Regions from separate parts of the Pseudomonas nanhaiensis genome, predicted to be linked through region 3. Evidence: predicted binding sites of a transcription regulator. Region 3 holds the regulator's gene; each other region holds the start of a gene.
What was found. Region 3 encodes sigma-54, which starts transcription at its own class of promoters, with help from an activator protein. Its sites were predicted from a motif close to ANTGGCATNNANNTTGCTNT; they were not measured.

Region 1 (5,850 bases), 320 kb from region 3:
TAGAACATCAGAAAGCGGTCGATGTAGCGCACCAGCGTGGCGTCATCGAGATCAGTGGCAAACAGCTCGGCATGCCGAGGGCGCATGCCACCGTTACCTGCCACGTACAGGTTCCAGCCGTTTTCGGTGGCGATCACGCCTATGTCCTTGCTCTGCGCTTCGGCGCACTCGCGGGTACAGCCGGAAACGCCGAACTTGATCTTGTGTGGCGAACGCAGGCCCTTGTAGCGATCCTCCAGACGTAGCGCCATGCCGACGCTGTCCTGGACGCCATAGCGGCACCAGGTACTGCCGACACAGGACTTGACCGTGCGCAGCGACTTGCCATAGGCGTGACCGGTTTCAAAGCCGGCCGCTATCAGCTCGGCCCAGATGTCCGGCAGTTCATGCAGCTGCGCGCCGAACAGGTCGATACGCTGGCCACCGGTGATCTTGGTATAGAGGTCGTATTTCTTTGCCACCTGACCGAGGACGATGAGTTTGTCAGGCGTGATCTCGCCACCCGCAATTCGCGGCACGATGGAGTAGGTGCCGTTCTTCTGCATGTTGGCCATGAAGGTGTCATTGGTGTCCTGCAAAGGAATCAACAGCGGATCGGTAATCGGCTGGTTCCAGCATGAGGCGAGAATCGAGCCCACCGCCGGCTTGCAGATATCGCAGCCGACATGGCCGCGGCCATGCTTGGCCAGCAACTCGTCGAAGCTCTGTATGTTCTCAACCCGCACAATGCCGTACAGCTCCTGGCGGGTATACGCGAAATGCTCGCAGAGGCTCTTGTCGACCTCCACACCCCGCGCAGTCAACTCATGTTCGAATACCTGCTTGAGCAGCGCGCTGCAGCCGCCGCAACCCGTCGCTGCCTTGGTCTGACCTTTGAGCTCGCCGAGGTCGGTGCAGCCGGCATCCACCGCACAGCAGATCGCGCCCTTGGTAACGTTGTGGCAGGAACAGATGGTCGCGGTATCCGGTAAGGCATCGGCACCGAGGGTCGGCGTACCGTCGGACATCGGCAGGATCAGGCTGGACGGATCGGCCGGCAGCCTGATGCCGTTCTGCGCATACTGCAGCAGCGTGTCGTAGTAGCTGTTGTCGCCGACCAGGACAGCGCCGATCACATGCTTGCCGTCCGGCGCTACGACCAGCCGGCGATAGGTGGAGGTAGCTTCGTCGATAAAGCGGTAACTCTTGGCACCGGGTGTCGCCGCCTGCGCATCGCCGATCGAACCTACGTCCACACCCAGCAGCTTGAGCTTGGTCGACATGTCCGCACCAGTGAACGGCTCATAGTCGACATCCGCCAGCTGCTTGGCCAGATTACGCGCCATGGTGTAGCCCGGCGCGACCAGCCCGAAAATGCTGCCGTTCCACGAAGCGCACTCGCCGATGGCATAGATAGCCGGATCGCTGGTGCGGCAATGATTGTCTATCAACACCCCGCCGCGCTCGGCGACATCCAGGCCACTGGCGCGAGCCAACGCATCCTGCGGCCGAATACCCGCAGAAAATACGATCAGATCGGTTTCCAGAAACTCGCCGTCATTGAAGTTCATGCGATAGGCGAACTGCTCTCCCGTCACAATCTCCTTCGTCGCGCGTGACAGGTGTACCGACACACCGAGCTGCTCGACGCGCGCCTTGAGGGCGGCTCCACCGTCAGTGTCCAACTGAACCGGCATCAGGCGTGGCGCGAATTCGACCACGTGCGCTTCCAGCCCGAGGGATTTCAATGCGTTGGCCGCCTCCAGACCAAGCAGACCGCCACCTACCACGACCCCCCGGCGTGCGGAAGCCGCCGCCGCACGGATGCCGTCCAGATCTTCGAGGGTCCGATAGACCAGCCGGGAGTTGCCCTCGGCGCCCGCGATCGGCGGCACGAATGGGTAGGAGCCAGTGGCCAGTATCAGCTTGTCGTAGGCGTAGCGGCCCTGACCCGTGACGACTTCCCCGCGCTCACGGTCAATCTCCACGACCTGGATGCCGAGATGCAGATGCACGCCGTTGCAGTGATAGAAGTCGGCATCGCACATTGCCAGCGACTCGGCGTCGCGGCCACCGAAGTACTCGGAGAGGTGTACGCGGTCGTAGGCACGCTGCTTTTCCTCGCCGAACACATGAATGTCATAGCGGGTCAGCGCGCCCTGCTCGATCAACTGCTCGACGCAGTGGTGGCCAACCATGCCGTTGCCGATGACGATCAATGTCTCGCTCTTGATCGAAGTAACGTGGGAGTTCATAGCCATTCCTCTGTCGAAGCCAGCGCCGGCGTGGCCGACTCAAAACGAAAAAGGCGCCTGGAATCCTCGCGGACTCCAGGCGCCTTTGCCTGAAATTCATTGATTGTTCAGCAACGTCAGGCCTCATCGCCTGTATTGCTGGCCCCGTGGCGGTCGCCTTTGACCTGGGACGACCTGCGAAACACATCGCAGGCCTGGTTCGTATCAAGCAACGCGTGTGCCAAAAGTGGCCGACGCCCCTTAAAAGCCGGGCGAGCAAGCAGCAGACGTCAGAGAAGCAGCGGGATAGAAGCCTCTAGCAGCTGGCAAGAAAGAGTCGGCTGAGCGGCTCGGCGATGGCGACGAGCGTCCAGACTGCTGAACCAGAACCGTGCGCCAGACGCTGACGGTCCCGCTTTTGGTGCACCGGTCGGTCGCTCGCCGCTTGCGCTCTGCCATTCGTCGCGCCGCGTTGCAAAACTTCTGGCGACACAGAGAATGGGCGGATCGACAGCTGCATTCGATTCCCTCGTGCTGTCGCAAACGGAGCAATACATGATGGACACCACCTGCTGGCCCCTGCCCTACCGTGTGAACCCCGCGTATGGTCGCAAGGTCGCCTACTTTTCCATGGAATTTGCCATTGACCAGGCCCTGAAGATCTACTCGGGCGGCCTGGGCTTTCTGGCCGGATCGCACATGCGCAGTGCCTATGAACTGCGCCAGAACGTGATCGGCATCGGGATGTTGTGGAAGTACGGTTACTACGACCAGTCGCGCAACGCCGATCAGACCCTGCGGGTGGATTTCACCAAGAAGTACTATCCGTTTCTGACCGATCCAGGCATTCAGGTCACGGTGCAGGTCAACGGTCATGACGTGAAGGTCAAGGCGCTATGTCTGCCCGCGCAGGTGTTTGGTAGCGCGCCGCTGTATCTGCTGACCACCGACATCCCGGAGAACGATCACCTCGCCCGCACCATCACCCATTGCCTGTACGACGTCGAACCGGCCGCGCGTATTGCGCAGAGCATCGTGCTGGGCCTGGGGGGAGCCAAGGTGGTCGAAGCGCTGGGCGGCGCTGATCTTTATCATATGAATGAGGCGCATGCGCTGCCGCTGGCGTTTCATCTCATGGATCGCCTCGGTGACGCTGCTCAGGTGCGCAAGCACGTGGTGTTTACTACGCATACCCCCGAGAAGGCCGGCAACGAGGAGCATGAGACCTCGTTTCTGAAACGCATGGGCTTCTTCGGCGCGCTCAGCCACGAGCAGGAAGTCAGCCTCACCGGCATACACGACCATCTGTTCAGCCACACCCTGGCCGCGTTGCGCGTATCCCACGCCTGCAACGGCGTCTCCCGTCTGCACGGCGCAGTCGCCAACCAGATGTGGGAAGGCAATGATGGCATCTGCAGCATTGATGCGATTACCAACTCGCAGAACGCCCTGTTCTGGCAGGACAAGAAGCTGCGTCAGGCGCTTGACCGTAACGACCCGAAGCGCCTGGTCACTCGCAAGAAGGAAATGAAGGACGACCTGTTCCGTATCGTTGCCGATCAGACGGGCAAGCTGTTTGACCGCAACGTGCTGACCATCGTCTGGGCGCGACGCTTCGCGCATTACAAACGTGCCACGCTCCTGCTGCACGATTTCCATCGGTTCCTGGCAATGATCGAGCGCACCGATCGTCCGGTGCAGATCATCTGGGCCGGCAAGCCGTTCCCCTTCGATCACGACGCCATCAGTGTCTTCAATGGCCTGGTCCGGCTCTCGCGCAAGAAGCGCAACATCGCCGTACTCACCGGGTATGAAATCGAGCTGTCACGCCAGTTGAAACAGGGCGCGGATGTCTGGCTGAACACCCCGGTACGGCCGCGGGAGGCCTCAGGCACAAGCGGCATGACGGCAGCGATGAATGGCGCCGTGAACTTCTCGATCAACGATGGCTGGATTCCGGAGTTCGCCCGCGATGGCGAGAACAGCTTCATCATTCCGGTTACCGAGCCGGGGTTGAATGAGCATGATCAGAACGAGGCTGACTACCACAACCTCATGGCGATTCTGGAAGAACGGATCATGCCGCTGTATTACGACGAACCGCATAGATGGATCGACATCGTGATGGCCAGCATGCGTGATGTAACCCCGGCATTCGATTCCGATCGTATGGCAAGGGAGTACTACGAAAAGCTCTACACCTCTGGCATTTGCTGAACGACGCCGTCGCGACCAGGTAGCATCGGGCGGAACCTTGTCTCCGCCCGATGCCTGGGACACTGCCAATCCAGTCCGCTGCTACGGACACCTCACCGAACACACCCACCTCTCACCCCCCTCATGACGCTTACAAACGTTATGTTGTAACGCACTCAAGTGTTACTGTATAACCTTTCCACATTAAGTAGCAGGCAGGTATTACCCGGAGAGGTGGTATGCAGAATCAGTCAGGCGACAATCGATTACCCGTGACGGTGCTGTCAGGTTTTCTGGGCGCTGGCAAAACCACACTACTCAACCACGTGCTGAAAAACAGAGCCGGATTGAGGGTCGCGGTGATCGTCAACGACATGAGCGAGGTCAATATTGATGCCAGCCAAATTCAGCGGGAGGTGACCTTCAACCGAGCCGAGGAAAAGCTGATAGAACTCAGCAACGGGTGCATTTGCTGCACGCTGCGCGAGGATCTTCTGGAACATGTCAGCGAGTTGGCCAGAGCACAGCGGTTCGATTACCTGGTGATCGAGTCGACGGGAATATCCGAGCCGCTGCCCGTGGCGGAAACCTTCACCTTTCGAGACGAGACAGGCCGCAGCCTCTCCGACCTGGCCCGTCTGGACACCATGGTTACGGTGGTCGACGGGGTGAATTTTCTGACCGACTTTCATGCGGCAGAGATGCTTGCCGAGCGAGGCGAAACCGCTGACGAGACGGACGAACGCTCGATCACCGACCTGTTGATAGAACAGATTGAATTCGCCGACGTCATCCTGATCAGCAAGACCGATCTCATGTCCATCGCGGAACGTTCCGAACTGCAGGCCATTCTTCGACGGCTCAACGAGCACGCGCAGGTCATCCCGATGGCCCAGGGAGCAGTCTCTCTCCCCACCATACTCAATACCCGGCGTTTCGACTTCGAACGCGCCGCTTCCGCGGCCGGTTGGCTCAAGGTGATGCGGGACGAGCAGATCCCCGAAACCCAAGAGTACGGTATCGCCTCCACCGCCTATCGGGCCCGCCGGCCTTTTCATCCCGAACGCTTCCATGCGTTTCTGCGAAGCGAGTGGACCAACGGCCGACTGTTGCGCTCCAAGGGGTTTTTCTGGCTGGCGAGCAAGCCAGAACTGGCGGGCAGTTGGTCACAAGCGGGCGGATTGATTCGCTACGGATTGGCAGGGCGATGGTGGAAATATGTACCGGCTGAAGAGTGGCCTAAGGACCAGGAGAGCAAAGCGCTGATCATGCGCGACTGGCTTCAGGGTATCGGCGATTGCCGGCAGGAACTGGTGTTCATTGGTCAGAACATCGATTTCGGCCGGCTTGCAGATGAGCTCGATGCCTGCCTGCTCGATGACCAGGAGCTTCGAACCTGGCCCGCACAATGGCGCGACCGCAGCGATCCGTTCGGTCAATG
Region 2 (5,850 bases), 430 kb from region 3:
GCCTCCGGCTTGCTGGGCCTCGAGCACGCTAGCGAAGTCGAGGTCTCGCGCCTTGTAGTTGGGCGTATCGGCGTTGGCGATATTGTTGGCGATGACTTCCGCGCGGTCGGCACGAAAGGACAGCGCCTTTTCATGCAGGCCCAACGCTCGATCGAAACTCAAACTCATGACATTCCTCCGCTTGCGTGCTCGGCAAGACATTTACGGAAGTGTCAAAGCAAGGGCTATGCCAAATAATGAATATTCAGCAATATCATAGACTTAATAGGGATGGCCGAACGTCTGCGGCAAATTATTACCGCAGATTCGTCACTGAAGCCGGGCTGGCCCCGGCGTAGCGGCAAGAACGCGTCAATAGTCGGACGCGCTCAGGATGTGTCATCAGGCAAGCTGACACGGACGATCAACGTGCCTTGTAGACGATGCCCGGGCTGCACTGGACCATCTGGTAGAGCTCGGGCAATCCATTGAGGGCTTCTGACGCACCAAGCATGAGATAGCCACCGGGCTTGAGCGTAGCGTGGATGCGCTTGAGGATGTCCTTCTTGAGATCCGCCGAAAAGTAGATGAGTACGTTGCGACAGAACACGATGTCGAACTTGCCCAGCCCGGCATAGCTGTCCAGCAGGTTCAGCGCTCGGAACTCGACACGCGATCGTACCGGCTGCTTCACCGACCAACGTCCCGCGCCAGCGGCGTCGAAATACCGTGCCAGACGTTCCTGGGACAGCCCCCGCGCCACAGCCAGACTGTCATATTCGGCGGTTTTTGCTGCGCTGAGGATGCTTCCGGACAGATCCGTCGCAACAATCTGCGCGCCCGCGCGCAGTTGGCCCAGGTTGGTTCGCTCGTACTCGTCGATCGACATGCTCAGCGAATACGGTTCCTGACCTGACGAGCAGGCTGCCGACCAGATGCGCAGGCGTTGGCCGGGACTGCTCTGAACGAACTCGGGAATAAGCTTGTTCTTGAGCACCTCGAACGGATACACGTCACGAAACCATAAGGTCTCGTTCGTTGTCATCGCGTCGATGACGGACTCGCGCAGCCCACCGCGCGGATTCGCCTGAATCCGCGAGACGAGTTCACCCAGCGACTTGATGCGCTCCTGTTCGAGCAGCCTGTTCAACCGGCTGGATACGAGATACTGCTTGTTTTCCCCCAGAACGATGCCACAGGCTTTTTCAAGGAAATCCCGGAACTGCTGAAAATCGTTTGCAGAGGTCACTCAACCGCCCTATCTCGTCTATGTGCCGGCGTCATGCACCCGTCGCGTCGCGAAGGGCGTGCAGCCGGTCGATCACCCGTTTCGCCAGTTCATCCGGTTTGAACTTGGCCAGGAATTCGTCCGCGCCGACCTTTTTCACCATCGCCTGATTGAATACCCCCGACAGCGAGGTATGCAGCATGATATGCAACTTGTTCATGCGGGGGTCATTGCGCACTTCGGCCGTGAGCGTGTATCCATCCATCTCCGGCATTTCAATATCCGACACCATCATCAGCAGATGTTTCGATACGTCCTCGCCTCGATCGGCAATTTCCTTGAGCCAATCCAGTGCCTGCCTGCCGTCGTTGAGCGCGACGATTTCCACGCCGACCTCCTGCAGACAACGGGCGACCTGCTTGCGTGCAACGCTCGAGTCGTCGACGATCAGAACCTTGCGGGAAACCGCCTCGGCCTGCGTACGCTCGTCAATCACCCCAGAAGAGATCGTCTCGACTGTCGGGACCACCTCGGCAAGAATCTTCTCGACGTCGATGATTTCCACGGTCTTCTCGTCAACCCGCGTGACAGCGGTCAGATAATGATCGCGGCCAGTCCCACGTGGCGGGGGATGGATCTCTGACCAGTTCATGTTGACGATGCGTTCAACAGAGCGCACGAGGAAACCCTGCACCCTGTAGTTGTATTCGGTGATGATGACGAACGCCGTGCTCAGGTCACTCAGCCCCGCGCCCCCGGTAGCCTTGTTGAGATCGATGATCGGGAGCGTGCCGCCACGGATGTGCGCCACGCCGCGCACCACCGGGTTCAGCTTGGGCAGCAAGGTCAGCTTGGGGCATTGAAGCACCTCCTTGACCTTGAATACGTTGATTCCGTACAGCTGATTGCCGGCCAGCCGAAAGAGCAGCAATTCAAGTCTATTCTGTCCGACCAGCTGCGTTCGCTGGTTGACCGAGTCCATAACGCCAGCCATGGGCGCCTCCTCGTTATACGTGTAGCGGTACGTTTCTTGCTTCCACTACAGGAAAGCGACAGTAACTTGGCGCCACCCGTTTTGTCATCAAGGCTAATTGTATGCGTTTTATCAGGTACTGCGCGGCGCTGGCGGTTTTTTTTTCCTCCGCTTTGTCCGCGAATCCTCTGATTGAACAGCTTATCGGCACCACCGAAGCTTTTCTTGAGGAACAAGCCGAGCAGCACATCTCGGCAAGCACCCGCGACGCGCGCTACGAAGTCGAAGTCGGCCGCCTCGATCCACGGCTTCGCCTGCCTCTGTGCCCGGCAGACAGCCTGGTAACGACGCTGGAAAGCCCGGCGGTGCCGGTCGGTCGGGCCACCGTGCGTGTCAGTTGCGAGAGCGACACGGTACGCTGGCGTCTGTTCGTCCCAGCCAGGGTAAGCCTGTTCGAGCAGGTCCTGGTCACCCGGCGCCCTCTGTCCCGTCACGAGGTAGTACAGCCGGCTGATATTGCCTTAATGGAGAGAGACGTCGGTCTGCTTGGTGACCAATACCTGACCGATCCTGGACTTGCGCTAGGCAAGCGCGCAAAGCGACAGCTCTCTGCGGATATGGTGATCGGCGCCAATCATCTGGAGAATGATGAGATCGTCAAACGCGGCGACAAGGTGGTGATCAGCGCGGCAAACTCGCAGATCTCGGTACGCATGCCAGGCGAAGCGCTTCAGGCAGGCACCGTCGGCAGTCAGATACGCGTACGCAACACGCGCTCCGGGCGGGTCGTTACCGCCCGAATCATTGGACCCGGACAGGTAGAAGTGGCGATGTGACCGCCGAACCGTTTCCGCTATACTGCTGTCTGATTCCTCAGCGGCTGCAGAAGCCTAGACTGTGAATCGAGTCACATAGATTTTTCCTAAAGTTTTTCCTGCATCGGCCGTTACTGATGTTAGTAAAACATTCAAAGTTCTGAGGACCTGTAGAATGGTTATTGACTTCAATGCCCCCAACGGCGCAGGCAATAGCAGCCGAACCGGCCAGGCTGGTGCCGCATCCGTCAAGCGCGAGCCCGGTGCAGACAGCGCCCGCGGTGCTGACAAGGCGCCTGAGCAGAAGCAGCCGGCTGGCGAGTCGTCGGTCAAGCTCAGCGAGCAGGCACAACAATTGAACGCTATAGAAGAACGTCTCCGCCAGCTTCCGGAAGTGGACAGCGAACGCGTTGCGCAGATCCGTCAGGCCGTGGCAGATGGCAGCTACAAGCCGGACAGCAGCCGTATCGCTGACAAGCTTCTGGCGCTGGAGAGTCGCTAAGCCTGAAGACTGGTGATGGCCCCGGTTCGTGGAGATGACAGATGATCGATCTGCAAACGATATTTGACCAGGCCATCCAGGATTGTCAGCAGTTCCTCGATCTACTCGATCAGGAACAGGACGCGCTGGGTCGACATGACATGCCCGAACTCGAGCGGCTGCTCGACCTGAAGTCTCCGCTGATCAAGGCGCTTTCACTGCACGATCAGGCCATAGCCGGCTGGTGCCAACAGACAGGCAAGCGGCCGGAACAGAGCCTTGAACATTTCATCGCGTCGCTCGGGCAACCGCAACTGGTGGAAGGCTACGACGCTTTCCGCGAAGTCCTGGAACGCTGCCAGTCTGCCAATCAGCGTAACGCTCGGCTCGTCAGGCATAGTCAGTACGCGACGGGGCATCTGATCGATCTTCTGCGCAATCAAGGCGAGTCGAGCCAGAGTGTTTACGACCGGCAGGGTCTGACAAGCCGCTCGAGTTCGCAGCGCCCGCTCACCAAGGTCTGATTTTTTCCGGTATCGGAGAGCCGTTATGCTGACTGCCTTGCTGTATAGTGGCGGGACTATCACAACGGATGTCGAGAGCCAGCAGCACCATGCTATTTGAACAAGAAGTGGGTCCTCAGCCACCCCGGGAAGTTCGCTCCAGGATCGAAATCACCTCGCTGTTAAAAACGCTCCAGCAGTCGCGTGACCCGCTCATGGTCACTTTCTCCGAACGGACGCAAAAGTTTCAGAGCTTCATCGTCAATGTTGATTCCGCCACCGGCTACCTTTGGCTCGATGAACTGATTCCTCGTGACGGGGATCGCTTCGTCGAACAGGGCGAGGCTTTTCGTATCGATGCCTGGCACGAAGGCGTGCATATTCGCTGGAGCTGCCCGGCGGCGGAGAAGGTCAATTTCGAAGACGCGCCGGCCTATACCGCCCCCCTGCCTGAAGACATGATTTATCATCAGAAACGCGGGGCCTTTCGTGCCACGGTGCATCGCGCACTGGAAACCGGTATCGGGCTGATCAAGCAGCAGCGCCAGCAGCAAATCACCGGAACACTGGTCGATATTTCTGCCACGGGCTGCAAGGCTCGGTTTGCGGGAGATCTGAGCAAGCAGCTCACGCCCGGAGAGCTGTTGGAACAGAGTTTTCTCGAATTGCCCGAAGCAGGTCGTCTCAGGATCGCGCTGGAGGTACGGCATGTGGTGCACGATGAAAGCGTGGATGAAAGTCACGTCGGTCTGCGCTTTCGCCAACCACCGCCAGCCGTGCAAAGACAGATCGACCGCTATGTGAATACCTTGCAGCGCGAAGCCAGGCGGCTGGAAAAGGACGACCTGTTCTGATCTTCAGGCGGCCCGATGATCTTCGTCGTCGTGCCGCCGCCCGCTATAGCCGTCCGCGTCATCCAGCATCTGCTCAGCCACGATCTGCTCGTCTACCCGGGGGTCGATAGCCGCAGCCAGAGGAGAACTGACCAGATTACCGGCCGCAGGCATGTAATGAATGGGCGCTTCTTCGACCAGGTGTTCGCCAGTAACTCTGCCGGGGCGCACCTGCAGCGACAGTAGCAATGTGCAGATCCCCATGAACAGATACAGTGCCTGAGGCCCCCAGAATTTCATTACGGTCGAGCCGAGCAGTGGTCCGACGCTGGCCCCCAGACCAAACGTGACCAACAGCATTGCCGACAACAGCACGCGATGTTCCTGCTCGACGTGGTCATTGGCCAGCGCCACGGCTAGCGGGTACAGCGTAAAGGCCAACACGCCGAACAACGCGGTCATCAGCATGAGGCCCGCGCGCGGGAGCACGGCGACTGCAATGAGCAGGACCACCCCGGTCAACACAATCGCGTTGATCTGAATCATTCGGCTGCGATCCAGACGATCCGAGAGCCAGCCGACGGGCCATTGAGCCAGCAAGCCGGCCCCGATCGTCACCGCCATAAAGATGCCGACGTCGGAGGTTGCCAGGCCGACCGTGCTCGCGAAAACAGGAGCGAGACCATAGAAAGCGCCGAGAAGGATGCCTGAGACGAAGATGGTGCTCAGTGCGAGCGGCACGCGTTCAATGAAAAATCGCACCTTGAGGGGAGCAGGATGAAGGGGCGCCGGGTGGATACGATTGGTCACCGCAACAGGAACGAGGCACAACGAAAAGCACATTGCCACTAACAGAATATGGCGAAGATCCAGTTCGGGCATCACGGCCAGCAGCACCTGACCAAACGCCAGCCCAAGGAACGTCACCACCATGTACGCAGCGAACACCCGTCCCCGCTGGTGCGACTCTGCCTGCTCGTTCAACCAGCTTTCGAGCACCATGTACTGACACATCATGGCCATGCCAACCAGAAAACG
Region 3 (5,850 bases):
ACCTTGCGCAGTAGTGCCGGAAAGCGCGCCAGGTCACTGGGCAGGTTGCGCGCATCGATGCTGATCGCCACCTTCGGCAGACGCAGGTCGGTCTGGTTCGCCTGCCTGGCCAGCTCGGGCAGCAGCCCGGCCGGCAGGTTGTCGATGCAGTAGAAGCCATTGTCTTCCAGCATGTGTAGCGCGGTGCTCTTGCCCGACCCCGAGCGACCGCTCACCACCACCAGGCGCATGCTCAGTTATCGCCCGCGCCGATCATCGCCTGATAAAGCGACTGGGAATCCGGGGCGGCACGAAGCGACTCGCGCACGCTCTGCTGATCGAGCTTCTCGGCCAGCATCTTGAGAATCTGCAAATGCTGCTCGGTTGCCTGTTGCGGCACCAGCAGGACGAAGATGAGATCCACCGGCTCGCCGTCGAGGGCGTCGAAATCGATCTTGCTCTCAAGCTGCAGCAGCGCGCCGAGGGCGCGATCGCAGCCCTCCAGCCGACTATGCGGAATGGCGATACCATTGCCGAAGCCGGTCGAGCCGAGCCGCTCGCGGGCGATCAGGTTTTCGTAAATGGCGTCGGGATCGAGATTGGTGTGCTGGGCGATCAGTTTGCCGATCTGCTCCAGCACACGTTTTTTGGAGCCCCCCTGCACACCGGCAAAGGTGCGCTCGGGGGTAAGGATATGGTCTATTTGCATGGGTCTTCGGCGTATGCAGCCTTAACGATCGTTGGCGCCTTGAAGGCGGTTGATGTTCTTTTCCTTGTGCTTGATCAGCTGACGGTCCAGTTTGTCGGTGAGCAAATCGATAGCTGCGTACATGTCGGTAGCCTCTGCGTTGGCGACCACTTCGCCGCCTGCCACATGGAGAATCGCCTCTGCCTTCTGCCGTACCTTTTCGACTTCCAGAATGACCTGCACGTTGGTGATCTTGTCGAAGTGTCGCTCGAGCCGTGACATCTTTTCCGTAACGTAATCGCGCAGTGCGTCGGTGATGTCTAGTTGATGACCGCTGATGTTCAATTGCATACGGCTTCTCCTGATTGGCTTGATAGAGCAGGGTGACGCTGACTGTCACCCGATGGTGCCACCTGTGAATCCCGGCTGGTCACACCAACCGCTTGCGCTCGCTCGAGGGCGCGATATTGAGCGACTCGCGATACTTGGCAATCGTTCTGCGGGCTACCGATATCCCTTGTTCTTCCAGTAAACCAGCGATCTTGCTGTCGCTCAATGGTTTCTTCGGGTTTTCTGCGGCGACCAGTTTCTTGATCAGCGCACGGATGGCGGTGGAGGAGAATTCCCCGCCTTCGGTGGTGCCAACGTGGCTCGAGAAAAAGTACTTGAGTTCGAATATGCCGCGCGGGGTGTGCATGTATTTCTGCGTCGTCACCCGCGAAATGGTCGACTCATGCATGCCCACCGCTTCGGCGATGTCATGCAGCACCAGCGGCTTCATTGCTTCCTCGCCATGCTCGAGAAAGCCGCGCTGATGTTCGACGATCTGCGTCGCCACCTTCATCAGCGTTTCGTTCCGGCTCTGCAGGCTCTTGATGAACCAGCGCGCTTCCTGCAGATGGTTGCGCAGGTAGGTGTTGTCTTCGCTACTGTCGGCACGGCGCACCATCGAGGCGTAGTGGGTGTTCACCCGCACCTTGGGCACCGACTCCTGGTTCAGCTCGACGATCCAGCGATTGGTATCACGCCGGACGATGACATCGGGAATCACGTACTCGGCATCGCCTGAGGCGATTTCCGATCCGGGACGGGGGTTCAGCGTCTGGATCAACGCTACCGCGTCGCGCAGTTGATCTTCCTTGAGCTTGCTGCGGCGCATCAGCTGCGCGAAATCGCGATTGCCGAGCAGCTCCAGGTGATCTTTCACCACGCGGGTGGCCTGCTCCAGCATGGGCGTGCCGGCGGGCATTTGTCGGAGCTGCAACAGCAGGCATTCACGCAGATCACGCGCGCCCACGCCGACCGGTTCGAACTGCTGGATGCGATGCAGCACCATCTCGACCTCGTCGAGCTCGACCTCGAGCTCAGGATCGAGCGAGTCGAGAATGTCCTGCAGCGACTCGTGCAGATAGCCGTCGGGGTTGATGCCGTCAATGAGCGCCAGGGCGATCTGGTAGTCGGTTTCGGAGAGCGGGATGAGATTCAGCTGCCATTCCAGGTGACTCTGCAGCGTCTCGCCGGTACCGGTGCGAGCAGTGAAATCCCAATCCTCGTCGTCGTTGCTGGGCAAGGAACTGGCGGAGGTCTGGTAGACGTCCTCCCACTGGGTGTCGACTGGCAACTCGCTGGGAATCTGCTCGTTCCAGTTGCCTTCTTCACCCTGACCGTGCTGCTCGATGGAGTCGAGCTCGACGGGTTCGGGGATGGTCACCGCGGGGGCGTCGTCGCTGTCAGGCGAAGTGTCCGGTGCGCTGGGACCGTAGTCGTCGTCGCCGTCGTCTGCCATTTCCAGCATGGGATTGGCTTCCAGTGCCTCCTGAACTTCCTGCTGGAGGTCGAGGCTGGAGAGCTGTAGCAGTCGGATGGCTTGCTGCAGCTGCGGCGTCATCGTCAGCTGCTGCCCCATCTTGAGGACGAGCGATGGTTTCATTATGCGGTGAAGTACCCTGTGCGCTGGTTGTTACCCTGCTCGGGCATATGGCCCAATGCCTCTAGCATGCCTGAATCGCTCGGGCAGTTACAGGCGGAAGGCATGACCGAGATAGACATCACGGACTGTCTGGTTCGAGAGTACGGTCTCTGCATTGCCTTCCGCAATGATGTGACCGTCGTTGACGATGTAGGCCTTGTCGCAGATATCCAGGGTTTCGCGCACGTTGTGGTCGGTAATCAGCACGCCGATGCCCTTGTCGCGCAGGTGCTGAATGATCTGTTTGATATCGTTCACCGAAATCGGGTCGACACCGGCGAAGGGTTCGTCGAGCAGAATGAACTGCGGCTCGGTGGCCAGCGCCCGTGCGATTTCCGCGCGACGGCGCTCGCCTCCGGACAGACTCATGCCGAGGCTGTCCTTCAGATGATGAATGTGGAATTCGCGCAGCAGCGACTCGAGCTTGCCTTCGCGCCCCTTGGCGTTCAGGTCCTTGCGCGTCTCGAGGATCGCCATGATGTTCTGGCCAACGGTGAGCTTGCGAAAGATCGAGGCTTCCTGCGGCAGATAGCCGATGCCCTGCCTCGCGCGGCCATGCATGGGCAGCTTGGTCACATCCGTATCGTTGATCAGGATGTTGCCCTCGTCGGCCTTCACCAGGCCGACGATCATGTAGAAGCACGTAGTCTTGCCGGCGCCGTTGGGCCCGAGCAGGCCGACGACTTCGCCGCTGTGGATCGCCACAGAGACATCGCGCACCACCTTGCGTGCCTTGTAGGCCTTGGCCAGATGACGGGCTTCAAGCTTACTCATTGGCTGCGGGCTCGTTGCGGCGACGCGGCTGGATGACCATCTCGATACGCTGCTTGCTGCCGCCCTGGGCCGAGCCCGTGCGGCCGGCGTCGACGACCTGACGGGCTATGTCATAGCTGACGTAGTCGCCCTGAAAGGTGTTGCCGTCCTGGTCCAGATGCGCATTGTCGATCATCACTACCTTTTCGTCGGCGGCATGATATTCGATGGTCTGGCCGCGACCGTTGACCGGCGTCTGGCCCGGCTGGGGCGTCTGCACGAACGTGGCCGGGCTGCCCTTGCTGACGACCGTACGAACGGCGCCGTCGGCGTCGGTGGTCAGTGTCACCTCCCGTCCGGTGAGGCGCATGCTGCCCTGGGTGATGATCACATCGCCGGTGTACACCGCCACGTTGCGGCGCTCATCCAGCCTGGCTGTGTCGGCCTGTATGCGAATCGGCTGTTCGCTGTCTTCGGGCAGCGCCGCCACCGGCAGGCTGGCTCCGATAATCGCGGCAGCGAGTATGGCTTTAACGCACCTCATGTTCGCCTCTTACGTTGGACAGCAGCGTCATGGTGCCGTCATTGAACTGTACCTGCATGCCGACTCCGGTCGTCACGCCATTGGCCGCTTCGATTCTAACCGCTTGGTCGGTCTCGGCATAATCGCGCTGCGGAAAGACGTCCAGCAGCGATGTGGTGAGCCGTGTCAGGGCCCGGTCCGGCAGTTTCTGTTGCAGCTCGACCTCGTCGGTCAGGCGCACCCGATCACCGCCCTGGTCGGCCTGCCCGTAGCGGCTGCGCAATTCCCAGGGCTGGGTTTCGCCTTCGCGGAAGAACACCAGGAAGGGCTCATCGAGGAGCGTACTTTCGTCGCTGGACAGATGCGTGGCGCGCTCGGTCGTCAGTTGATACGACACGCTGCCCTGTGCATTCAACTGGCGTATGCGCGCATTCTCCATGAAGAAATCCGGCTGCCGAGGGTCGATTACCAGCGGGTCGGGCTGGAAGCTGGCCGGCCGGATGTTCCAGTAACCCATCGCCAGCGCGGCCAGCACGCCGGTGCCGACGACGATCGCCAGTACCACGTAGCGCGGCAGCTTGAACGTCACAGGTACGCCGCCCGGGCCGCGTCGAGGGTGCCCTGCGCGCGCATGATCAGCTCACAGAACTCCCGCGCGGCGCCCTGGCCGCCGGCCGCCAGCGTAATGCCGTGGGCATGCTCCCGGACGAAGCTGTCGGCGGTTGCCACGGCCACGCCCAGCCCGACTCGGCGCATGACCGGCAGGTCGGGAAGGTCGTCGCCCAGAAACGCGATCTCGTCCATGCCGACCGGGACCAGCTTGCGCAGCTCCTCGAGCGCGTTGAGCTTGTCTTCGCGACCCTGGATCAGGTGGGGAATGCCCAGATTGGCCGCACGATTCTCCACCAGTGGTGACTTGCGACCGCTGATGATCGCCACTTCCACTCCCGAGGCGCGGAGCATCTTGATGCCATGCCCGTCCAGCGTACTGAACGACTTGAATTCGGTTCCGTCGGGCATGAAGTAGAGCCGACCGTCGGTCAGCACACCATCAACGTCGAATATGGCCAGGCGGATGCGCCGGGCGCGCTCGATGAGCGTATCCATGTCGTGGCTCATACCACCCCCGCGCGCAGCAGGTCGTGCATGTTCAGGGCGCCCACCGGCCGGCCCTGGTCGTCCACGACGAACAGGCCGTTGATCTTCAGATCTTCCATGACCTTCAGCGCTTCGGCCGCCAGAATGCCCTGGGCCACGGTCTTGCAGCGCGCCGTCATCACCGAGGCGATGGAGGCGGTGCGCATGTCGACTTCGTGATCAAGCGTGCGACGCAGGTCGCCGTCGGTGAATATGCCACTGAGCCGGCCGTCGGTATCGACCACGCCGGTGAGCCCCAGGCCCTTGCGCGTCATCTCCAGCAGGGCATCGCGCAGCGGCGTGTCCGGGGCGACCAGCGGCATGCGTTCGCCGGCGTGCATGATGTCGTCGACCAGCAGCAGCAAGCGTCGACCCAGCGTGCCGCCCGGGTGCGAGAAGGCGAAGTCCTCGGCACTGAAGCCGCGTGCTTCGAGCAGCGCGATAGCCAGGGCATCGCCCATTACCAGTGCAGTGGTGGTGCTGGACGTGGGCGCCAGGTTCAGCGGGCAGGCCTCGACCTCCACGCCGGTATCGAGGTTGGCTACGGCGGCTCGGGCCAGCGTCGAGTCGGGGTTGCCGGTCAGGCTGATCATCGGAATGCCGAGGCGCTTGATCAGCGGCAGCAGGGTCACCACCTCGGCGGTATTACCCGAGTTGGAGAGGGCGATGAGCACGTCGTCGCGGGTCATCATTCCCATGTCGCCATGGCTGGCTTCGCCCGGATGCACGAAGAACGCCGGCGTGCCGGTGCTCGCCAGCGTCGCGGCAATCTTGCGTCCGATGTGGCCGGATTTGCCCATG
Region 4 (5,850 bases), 1.4 Mb from region 3:
TGGGCAATGATCAGATTGACCGACGTGGCAATGTTGAACGACGGTACGCCCATATTGCGCAGACGCGTCAGCGTTTCCGCCGCGCTGTTGGTATGCAGCGTAGACATCACCATGTGGCCGGTTTGAGCAGCCTTAATCGCGATTTCTGCCGTTTCCAGGTCGCGAATCTCGCCGACCATGATCACGTCCGGATCCTGACGGAGGAAGGCGCGCAGGGCCTGGGCAAAGTCCATGCCTTGCTTCGGGTTGACGTTTACCTGGTTGATGCCTTCGAGGTTAATTTCAACCGGGTCTTCGGCGGTGGAAATATTGCGCTCCATGGTGTTCAGGATGTTCAAGCCAGTATAGAGAGACACGGTCTTGCCTGAGCCGGTGGGGCCGGTGACCAGAATCATGCCTTGCGGTCTGGCGAGGGCAGAGAGATACATTTGCTTCTGGTCGTCCTCGTAGCCCAGCGCGTCGATACCCAGTTTCGCGCTCTCGGAATCCAGAATACGCAAAACGACCTTTTCGCCCCAGAGGGTCGGAAGGGTGTTTACCCGGAAGTCGATCGCCTTGGTTTTGGATATCTTGAGCTTGATGCGACCATCTTGCGGCTTACGGCGCTCAGCCATGTCCATTGACGACATGACTTTGAGGCGAGCAGCGATTTTAACGCCTAGCTGTGCTGGTGGTTTCGCTACTTCATGAAGAATGCCATCGGTCCGGAAGCGAACGCGATAAATTTTTTCGTACGGTTCAAAGTGAAGGTCCGACGAGCCTATCTTTACCGCATCGAGCAGCATCTTGTTGACGAATCGCACGATCGGCGCGTCGTCTGTGTCCGTTGCGGTTGCTTCTTTTTTATCGTCTTCGCCGCTTTCGATCTCAAGATCTTCAAGATCAGCATCGCCCATCTCACCTAGACCACCGGAAGGGCTGTCTAGGAATTTTTCAATTGCCGCGTGGAGTTTGTCGTCTTCCACTATCACAGCATCGGTCATCAGGCCGGTGCTGAATTGAATGTCGCTCAACGCTTGCTGATTGGTTGGGTCGGAAATCGCGAGGTATAGGCGCGAACCGCGTTTATAAAGAGGTAGGACGCCATGTTGGCGGATGAGCTTTTCGCTAACGAGATCTTTTGGTTGGTGATCTTTATCGATGACCGATAAATCCAGATAGGGGTAGCCGAATTCTTCGGCGCAGACCATCGCAAGATCACGAGCCTCTGCTAGCTTCTTTTGAACCAGATAAGTAATGAGCGGAATCTTGTCGAGATTCGCCTGAGTGGTTGCCTTCCCTGCAGTTTGAGAGTCAAGCAGTTGGTCTTGAACAATGCGTCGAGCTAAGCCTGAAAGCACGGAAGAGTTCACTACCAACTCCTTTGATTCTTGCTGGGGTGTTTTTATAGCTTTCACCGAAGCGATGGGCTCATACCAGTATACGTCGTACAATGCGAAACCAAGTGCATGGCACTAACCACTGGCTACGGTATTGTCCCATCATCGATAGTCATCGTGGAGCGAAGGCTAGCGCCCCGCGGGAAGCAGGGCGCTAGAAATCCAGTTCACAATGGATCTTGTCGAAGTATCGTTTTATACGGCTGGATCGGCATGGCTGCAAGTCGAGCTTTCGTCACATGTCACCGTCCCGTTACCCGGGGTCGCCGGGGTGACCGTGAAGTCCACGGAGTTCGCCGGGTTAGGAGTGCCGCACGCTTGCGCGCCGAACACCGGGGCGGTTCCAACTGAGCCGCCAGATTCGAAGACCAATCGTGCTCCGGAATATGCTTTTGCTTCCGCCAAGCAAGCGCTGTTGGCGCCACGGCGTGTGTAATCTTGATAAGCCGGCAGAGCGATCGCGGCCAGGATGCCGATGATCGCCACTACGATCATCAGTTCGATAAGAGTAAAGCCTTTCTGCATTTGCTTTTTCATTGTTCAAGCTCCTTGAGGTGATTAGGCTGTTGGCCTGACAGATTTTAAGCAAACAGCGTGCCAGATGTCACCGTGCAAGGATTCCGCCGCCTCACGGGCGGGTGGTCCCAAGTTTGCTGCGAGGAGAAGACGATTCTGGGCATGTGCTGACAAAATTGGTCACTTCGCACGGTTACAAACCCCGGCGGCGCTGGAGGAACGCTTGGCATCGACCTTGCTTGTAGCTCGCAACCTCTTAACGGATACGAAGCTATGAGACTCAAGGAAGTTTCCGGATTTACGCTCATCGAGCTGATGATCGTAGTTGCGATCGTTGGCATTCTGGCCGCCATTGCTCTGCCTGCGTATCAAGATTATGCTGATCGCAGCAATGTAAGTGCCTGCCTCGGAGAGGCGTCTGCCCACGTGAAGGCGCGGGCAGCATCGCTACAATCCAATACCGCATTGAGTGACTATGCCTCGGCAGCGTGTGCCGCCGCTCCTGCGCCCACAAATCCTAATCCTACGGCGATTGCCGGACTGACGGGAACGGTCACATTTACCGCCAAGGACTCCGCTGCTACCACGATTATCTGCGACTGGGCGACTACTTCTTGCACCATTCCCTGACTCGCAATAACCAGAATCCGTGGGCCACGGTCCGACGACTAGCCCGTCGAGGTATAGTGGAGTCTGCTAGCCTCTTGTGACAACTCACGAGGAGTCACCGCGATGCGACACTACCTTCTTGTTATTCCGCTTTTATTCGCGACCCCGGTTTTCGCCATGCACTGCCCCAACGACATGGCCAAAATCGACCAGATACTCGCCAACGACCCACCGCCAGACGATGAAACCCTGCGCCGCGTAACCGAATTGCGCACGGAAGGGCAGGAAGCGCATGAGGCGGGCGATCATCAGGAAGCGGTGGACAAGCTGGGTGAGGCGCTTGAGATTCTCAAGGCTGAAACCGGGCGGGACGCTAAGGCAGAAGAATAACTGACGCTTTTCGTCTCAACTGATCTTTCCTGTCATAGGTGAGGTTCGGGAGGGCAGGGCTCGTTTGTCTTCGATCCGCAGTTGCTCGGCGAACACCCGGGCGGCCGGAGAAAGGCTGTGCCCGGCTCGGCTCACCAGTCCGTAGGATGAGTGTTCGACGATCGGCGATGCCAGCGTCAGTACGGTAAGTGATCCTGCGCCCACATCGTCGGCGACGGCGTCCCATGGCGCGACCCCAAGCACATCCGTAGTTCGGGCCATCGCGCGCAAGGCTACGAAGTTGTCACAGTAGATGCTGATCGGCTGCGCACGGCTCTGAACGCGTGCGAGTTGTTGTTCCACCGATTTGGGCAGGCTGGCTGCAGCCAACGGATAGGCCGTGAGCGCTTCGTCCGGCACCGCGGCGAGGGACGCAAGCGGATGGTCGGGCCGGCAGAAAATCACGCCTCGGTGTGGCGTAAGTGGCTCGACGTCCAGCAACGGGTCGCCGAGCAGTACACGTGTGTCGGCTATGAACAGTTCAAGATCATCATCCAATAACCGCCGCTGCAGTCCAGCTGGGCCGTCGATCGTCAGCCTGATCTGGACGCCCGGGTATGCCATTGCCATCTGGCCCATTGCCGCTGGAACCAGGCGCGCGGCCGGGTATGGCCCCGCTCCCAGACGCAGCTCTCCGGCTTCCAGATTGCGCAATTGAGCCACCGCGTTGGTCAGAGCGCGGCTGCCTGAGAGCAGACGCCGGGCGTGTTCCAGAACCAGCTCACCATGTGCGGTGAGGCTGATGCCGCGGCTGTGCCGGTCGAGTAGTTTGCAGCCGAGCTGCGATTCCAGCGTCTGAATACTCCGGCTGAGTGCGGGCTGGCTCAGGTGGATCGCTTCCGCAGCGCGTGCGAAGTGACCGTGCTCAACCACCGCAACGAAATGCCGCAGCTGCTGGAGATTCATATGCGCTCCCTGCATCGAGTGTCGGATAAATTTGCAATGGAATTATTGACAGGTATTTCCTAGGCTGCAACGACCAATCGATTACCGTGGGGTGCGTGATGAAACGCCGTGATGTGCTCAAGTGGGCTGGCGCGTTGTCGATCGGAGGGCTGGCCTCGCCCGTGCGAGCCGAGCATGTCGGTGCCGCCGCCGATCTGGGCGCCACGCAGGAGCAGCCGGTGGTGGCGCAGTCCCGGGGCGATCGCAAGCTGAACATCCTGCTCATCGTGACCGATCAGGAGCGCGCCTACGCGGACCTGCCGCCGCAACTGGACCTGCCCGGGCACGAAGCGCTACTAGCGAGCGGCGTGTCGCTGGGCAACTTCCACGTTAATACGACGCCGTGTTCACCGTCTCGCTCCACCATGTTCACCGGGCAGCACACGCAGCACACCCGCGTGACCGCCAACCTTGGACTGCCGCCGTTTCGCGAGCTCTCATCCGACCTGCCGACCATCGGCCACATGTTGCGGGGCCAGGGCTATTACACAGCCTATAAAGGCAAGTGGCATCTGTCGCATATTGCCGAGACCGGCAACCTCACCTACGGGGTGGTCAACCCGACCATCGATGCGCTGGAGCCGTTCGGCTTCAGTGAGTACAACCTGCATGGCGATCCCCATGGCTCGCACCTCACCGGTTTCGTGTTCGACAAACTGACCGCGAGCGATACCGCCGCCTGGCTGCACAAGCACGCCGGCGACACCGATCCATGGTTCCTGGCGGTCAACTTCGTCAATCCCCACGACATCATGTTCTACAGCTCAGGTATCCAGCAGGAACGGTCGCGCCTGCGCCAGAACTACCTGGGCCCGATTTCTCCGGGGCCAACCAACGGGCTGTATGCCAAGCAGTGGGATCTGCCGCTGCCTGCCAGCTTCTATAAGGATGATCTGTCGACCAAACCCTGGGCACAGCGCGCCGATGTCAGATTGTGCAACGGCATTTACGGTCAGATTCAGCCGGATGACGAGGTGTGCTGGAAGGGGCTGCAAAGCTACTACTTCAATTGCATACGGGATGTCGACCAGTCGATCGCCCAGGTGCTGGACGCGCTCAAGGCCAGCGGTAGAGATCAGGACACCATCGTCATCCTCACCTCGGACCATGGGGAAATGGGGGGCGCGCACAAGCTGCGGCAGAAGGGGCCGCACATGTACAAGGAAAACACCCGGGTCAACTTCATCGTCCGTCATCCGGATATTCAGCGGCCGTTCATCTCGGATGCGCTCGGTTCCAGTGTCGACCTGGCGCCGACGCTGCTGGAGTTCGCCGGCATGGACCCACGCACGCGAGCCGAGCGTTACCCCGCGCTGGCGGGTGTCAGCCTGGCGGACAGCCTGGGCGGGGCCGAGCGGCGGTCGGTCCGTGATCGCCGAGGGCACCTGTTCAACTACGGCGTCACCATGTACATCGATCCGGATTTCACCGAGGGCTTCATGGCCCACGCGGATGCCGTGTCGCCCATGGCGATCCTGCGCGAGTCGATTCGGCAGGGTAAATTCGGCCCCTCACTGGACAACCGGGCGCTGTTTCGCGGGGTGCACGACGGTCGCTACAAGTTCGCACGCTACTTCGCCCCCTCGGACCACCACATTCCGCGAACCTTCTCCATGCTGACCGAGCGAAATGATCTGGAGCTCTACGATACGCTTGAGGACCCGCACGAGCTGAACAATCTGGCCACCGATCCGCAGGGACAGCGCACGTTGATCAAGCGGCTGAACAGGCAGTTGAACGAGCTGATTGGCCTGGAGATCGGCGTGGATGATGGTCGTGAGCATCCCGGGCCGCCGTTTCGCTACAGCTGAAAATGAGCTGATTATTCGCCGCGAGGAGGAACTGCTTCCGTTCGGCTGGCTCTATGCGTGATCATCACGCGCATATTCGTAGCAGGCAGAGAGTTAATGGGCAAGCGGGCAAGGCCAGCAGTCTGGCTAGTGGGGGTTGTCGTTGTATTGGCGCTGGTCTG

Region 1: the regulator sigma-54 is predicted to act here: its motif matches at 2,440-2,459, upstream of nirB (nitrite reductase large subunit NirB).
Region 2: the regulator sigma-54 is predicted to act here: its motif matches at 2,225-2,244, upstream of flgA (flagellar basal body P-ring formation chaperone FlgA).
Region 4: the regulator sigma-54 is predicted to act here: its motif matches at 2,118-2,137, upstream of KEM63_RS17020 (pilin).

The regions. Positions count from the first base shown of each region.
Region 1 covers NZ_CP073751.1:2,685,982-2,691,831, forward strand. Annotated here, with positions in the region: gene nirB (nitrite reductase large subunit NirB) at 1-2,234, opposite strand, end outside; gene glgP (alpha-glucan family phosphorylase) at 2,769-4,430, shown strand; gene zigA (zinc metallochaperone GTPase ZigA) at 4,649-5,850, shown strand, end outside.
Region 2 covers NZ_CP073751.1:2,576,794-2,582,643, forward strand. Annotated here, with positions in the region: gene flgB (flagellar basal body rod protein FlgB) at 1-168, opposite strand, end outside; gene KEM63_RS11590 (CheR family methyltransferase) at 404-1,228, opposite strand; gene KEM63_RS11595 (chemotaxis protein CheV) at 1,260-2,201, opposite strand; gene flgA (flagellar basal body P-ring formation chaperone FlgA) at 2,303-3,016, shown strand; gene flgM (flagellar biosynthesis anti-sigma factor FlgM) at 3,171-3,497, shown strand; gene KEM63_RS11610 (flagella synthesis protein FlgN) at 3,539-4,000, shown strand; gene KEM63_RS11615 (flagellar brake protein) at 4,090-4,833, shown strand; gene KEM63_RS11620 (MFS transporter) at 4,837-5,850, opposite strand, start outside.
Region 3 covers NZ_CP073751.1:3,006,354-3,012,203, reverse strand. Annotated here, with positions in the region: gene rapZ (RNase adapter RapZ) at 1-230, opposite strand, end outside; gene ptsN (PTS IIA-like nitrogen regulatory protein PtsN) at 233-688, opposite strand; gene hpf (ribosome hibernation promoting factor) at 710-1,018, opposite strand; gene KEM63_RS13725 (RNA polymerase factor sigma-54) at 1,098-2,597, opposite strand; gene lptB (LPS export ABC transporter ATP-binding protein) at 2,685-3,410, opposite strand; gene lptA (lipopolysaccharide transport periplasmic protein LptA) at 3,403-3,933, opposite strand; gene lptC (LPS export ABC transporter periplasmic protein LptC) at 3,920-4,501, opposite strand; gene KEM63_RS13705 (KdsC family phosphatase) at 4,498-5,019, opposite strand; gene KEM63_RS13700 (KpsF/GutQ family sugar-phosphate isomerase) at 5,028-5,850, opposite strand, start outside.
Region 4 covers NZ_CP073751.1:762,730-768,579, forward strand. Annotated here, with positions in the region: gene pilB (type IV-A pilus assembly ATPase PilB) at 1-1,352, opposite strand, end outside; partial or broken gene KEM63_RS03480 (prepilin-type N-terminal cleavage/methylation domain-containing protein) at 1,808-1,916, opposite strand; gene KEM63_RS17020 (pilin) at 2,169-2,525, shown strand; gene KEM63_RS03490 (hypothetical protein) at 2,628-2,894, shown strand; gene KEM63_RS03495 (LysR family transcriptional regulator) at 2,910-3,839, opposite strand; gene KEM63_RS03500 (sulfatase family protein) at 3,938-5,689, shown strand; gene KEM63_RS03505 (efflux RND transporter periplasmic adaptor subunit) at 5,819-5,850, shown strand, end outside.